One region of the Gracilibacillus thailandensis genome, then DNA from elsewhere that is predicted to be linked to it. Evidence: a T-box and tRNA genes for the amino acid it is inferred to sense, from the RefSeq annotation. Region 1 holds a T-box; the other holds one or more tRNA genes.
The links. A T-box is a leader RNA that pairs with one kind of tRNA and senses whether it is charged. The one in region 1 lies ahead of alaS (alanine--tRNA ligase), so its partner is inferred to be a tRNA-Ala.
Positions count from the first base shown of each region.

Region 2: it encodes a tRNA-Ala, which carries the amino acid that the T-box ahead of alaS (alanine--tRNA ligase) is inferred to sense. The anticodon was not compared.

Region 1 is NZ_WJID01000023.1:592-2,804, reverse strand. It holds gene alaS (alanine--tRNA ligase) at 1-993, opposite strand, end outside; T-box leader at 1,057-1,264, opposite strand; gene GH715_RS08605 (AI-2E family transporter) at 1,304-2,213, opposite strand, start outside.
Region 2 is NZ_WJID01000071.1:23,054-25,266, reverse strand. It holds gene GH715_RS17965 (NAD-dependent epimerase/dehydratase family protein) at 1-933, shown strand, start outside; tRNA gene GH715_RS17960 (tRNA-Ala) at 1,161-1,233, opposite strand; gene GH715_RS17955 (ABC transporter permease) at 1,283-2,059, opposite strand; gene GH715_RS17950 (ABC transporter ATP-binding protein) at 2,059-2,213, opposite strand, start outside.

The DNA.
Region 1 (2,213 bases):
CGTCGGAACAAGCTGATACATAAACGGCTTCTCTATTCCAATTTGTTTAGCATAGCGCACAGCACGACGCAGGAGACGACGCAATACATAGCCACGACCTTCATTTGAAGGTAATGCGCCATCACTCACCGCAAATGTTACAGTACGAATATGGTCAGCAATCACTTTAAATGCCACATCTGTTTCTTCTTTTGCTTGATAATTAGTATTAGCGAACTTTTCTGTTTCTTTAATAATCGGTAAAAATAAGTCTGTTTCAAAATTTGTTTTCGTATCTTGGATCACACTAACTAGACGCTCAAGTCCCATCCCGGTATCAATATTTTTCTTCGGTAATGGTGTATATGTGTCATCCGGATTATGATTAAACTGTGAAAACACTAGGTTCCAGATCTCTAAATAACGTTCATTTTCACCGCCTGGATACAGTTCCGGATCATTTGGATCATTACCATATCCTTCGCCACGGTCATAGAAAATTTCGGTATTTGGCCCACTAGGACCTTCCCCAATATCCCAGAAGTTTTCTTCTAGTCGAATAATGCGTTCTTCGGGTAAGCCGATTTTATCACGCCATAGCACATATGCTTCTTCATCTTCCGGGTGTACGGTAACCGATAGTTTCTCCGGATCAAAGCCAATCCATTTGTCACCGGTTAAAAATTCCCAGGCAAAATCGATTGCTTCTTCCTTGAAATAGTCACCAATCGAGAAGTTACCTAACATTTCAAAGAAAGTATGGTGTCTTGCTGTATAGCCTACGTTGGTGATGTCGTTCGTACGAATTGATTTTTGTGCATTGGCAATACGAGGATTTTCTGGTACTACTCGACCATCAAAATATTTTTTTAAGGTTGCCACACCACTGTTGATCCACAATAATGTCGGATCATCTTTTGGTACTAATGATGCACTAGGTTCAATACCATGACCTTTTTCTTTAAAAAAGTCTAAAAACATTTGTCGCACTTGAGCAGATGTTAAATGCTTCATGATTAATCGCCTCCGTTTATTTGCTTAATTTCCAATAAAAAAACTCCCATCTCTGCCTTAATCAGCAGGGACGAGAGTTATATCCGCGGTACCACCCTAATTACAGTCAACGTGACTGTCACCTTAACATCTGTAACGGTGATGGAACCGGCAGTATTTCGCTGCACTTCAAACTAGCTTCCTGAATCAGAGCATTTAGAATTTCTTTCAGCCACGGAAATTCCTCTCTTTGAAACGATAATCCAGTACTCAGGTTTTTCATCGTTTTTGATTTATTTAACTTCGCTAGCATATTATAGATAACTTTAGGCTATCTGTCAATTGCTTTCACTTGTCTAACCATTAAAGGCACGGCTACTCTAGCAACAGCTAGGAATGGAACTGCAAAAATCATCCCAACCACTCCTGCGGTCTTTGCTGCAATAAATAATGCCAAAATTAAATACACAGGATGTATGTGAATGCTTTTTCCTACTATAAATGGTGAAAGTAGATTACCTTCTGTTATTTGGACTGCTAGCACGACCAACAGTACATAAAACACCATTTTCGTTGACATGGTAAATGCAATTAACACAGCAGGGATAGCTCCTATGATCGGTCCAAAATAAGGAATGAAATTGGTAAAACCAATAATTGTTGCCAACACAACTGCATAATTCATCCCAACCCATCTTAACAGAAAGTAACTCACTAAGCCTACAAGAAAACAGACTAATATTTGACCGCGAATATACTGACCAAGGCTTTCTTCCATGTCAAGTGCTAATTTTTTCGTGAAAGCTTGATATTTTTGCGGGATCATTCTTAGTATGCTTCTCTGCAATTTCTGATAATCCTTTAGAAAGTAAAAAGCTAAAATGGGGATCACTGCTACCATGACAAAAATATCAAACAACAAAGGGATATTTTTCAATAGGTTGGTAAACTGTTCCCCTAATGTTGTTTCAATATTTTCAAAGAGTTGGTCTAAATGATCATGAAATCCCTCTGGCAGAAATGATGTTTGATCATAAATATCATAGATAAATGTGCGATAAGCATCTACATATTGTGGGATATTCTGTTGCATTTCCTGTATTTGCTTCATCCACATTGGAAATGATATATAAATACCATACCCAGTAAGTGCGAAAAAAAGGATATATATGAAAATAATAGCCAATGGTCTTGGAATACGAAAATGATGCAGTTTTTCGACAACTGGATGTAATAGATAT
Region 2 (2,213 bases), on a different contig from region 1:
ACATTAGTACGTTCTGAGAAGAAAGCTGAGAAGCTCTTAGGATCAACTGATGCAACCTTTGTGAAAGGAGATATGAATGATGTCGATGCCTTTGCAGAAGAACTGAAAGGATGTGAGGTGCTTTTTCATACTGCTGCATATTTTAGAGAAACATTTTCGTTCGGAAAGCATTGGCCCGAGTTAGAAAGAATAAACATTACCAATACGCTTCGATTGTTTGAATTAGCAAAAGAATACGGTGTCAAATTAATCATACACACAAGCAGCAGTAACACTATTAAAAAGAGGCTTGACAATACTCCTAGTAATGAAGAGGATATTAGAGATTCAGAAGATGCGATGACTTTATATGCAAAAAGTAAGATTATCAGCGATAGGAAAATCGCTGAATTCAGCGCTCGTCATTCGCTTCCAGTCATCACTTTTCTACCTGGTTGGATGATGGGACCAGTTGATGCAGCGCCAACAAGCGGTGGTAAATATATATTGGATTATTTGCAGAAACGTCTTCCAGGAAACATTAATGTCAGTATTGATATTGTTGACGTTAGGGATGTGGCGGAGGCGATGGTTGCAGCAATTACGAAAGTAAATAAAAGTGAACGTTTTTTAGTTGCTGGACGCCATGTACATTTGAAAGATTTGTCCAAGGAATTGGAAATAGTAACGGGTATCCCTTCTCCCAAGCGAAATATTCCTGTTCCCATTGCATTTACACTTGGCTGGATAGTCGATCGAGTTTCGGTCATTACGAAAAAAGAAATGGCCATTTCCGTAAATGGTATTTATGAAATATGCGAATGTAAAAGATACTCATCCGATAAGGCAAAGAAAGAAATAGGTATCACTTTTAGACCACTACATGATACGCTTCAAGATGCAACGGATTGGTTTACGGAAAATAGTAATGCACTTCTTACCCAACCAGATTAACGGATAGTATATTAGTTGTACACAACTTTACCGAGCGGACATTCGTTCCATTATATAGCATAAAAAAGCAGGATTTATGACTTGTAACGGACATCTATTCCTTTATTCAGCGTAATTATGCTTCTATTAAACGCTTTTTTGCCGAAATAACGGAACAGATGTCCACTTCACCTTAAAATCTAGGTGTTTTTATAGAAATAGCGGAATAAATGTCCGCACATAAATGATGGAGCATAGCGGGCTCGAACCGCTGACCCTCGCGCTGCCAGCACGATGCTCTCCCAGCTGAGCTAATGCCCCGTATTGCATGATTCTATTATAATAAAAAAAGAGTCCGAATGCACGAACTCTAATCTGCCATTTCTTTCGTTTTTAAAATAAAATTGGATGCGACCAGTAGTATGACCGACAACCCTAATGTAATGCCAGCCGCTCCCCATAGGTCATTCGGGATTGCTCCTTCTGCCAGCATAGTAGTGATGTGCTCACTAATACTATTGGGAAACCATGGCATCCGGAAAGAAAAAATCTGATTAATCGCTGACATTGCCATAATCGTTATAATCGACAATGTTAATACAAGTCCAGGTATTTTAACTACCGTATTATAAAGAAAAGTTATTGTTACTACAAAAATCAACCAAATAAAATAAAACAAAAACAGCCCAATGAATTGTGACGCACTTAGATCACCAAACAAAAGATTCACATAGTACCAGCTTGTTAACATACCAATTAAATAAGCTGTAAAAACTAATAGTAATTTCGCTGCCCATTTTGCTGAAATATAGGTGAAATAACTTACTGGTTTGACTAATACTAATTCTGCTACGCCACTTTTTCGTTCACCTGCAATTACTGCCATCGAGATCGCCACAATGACGAGTACACCAAGCATACTAATTTCTGTCAAACTGAACATGATCGCCTCTGTTGGTCCCAGCTCTGGCCCTTCAATCACGGTTCCTTCTGGAACACCACCAACCGCATCTAATATTTGCGGCAAATAATAAGTTGACAATGGATCCATAATACAAATGATGATGAACACGAGTGGTACCCAAACCCATTTGAAATTGCGCCAGTCTTCTACTAATTCCTTTTTAAAAATTGTGATCCATTGCATTATTTTTTCACCACTTTCATAAATAAATCTTCCAGCGTTGTCTTACTTAGCGCTAACTTCTCAAGCGGCCAATCCTCTTCTAATACTTTCGTTAATATTTCTTTTCTAGCTGATTCGATATCTTCTACGACAACATGGACTTCTCCTTTTTCTT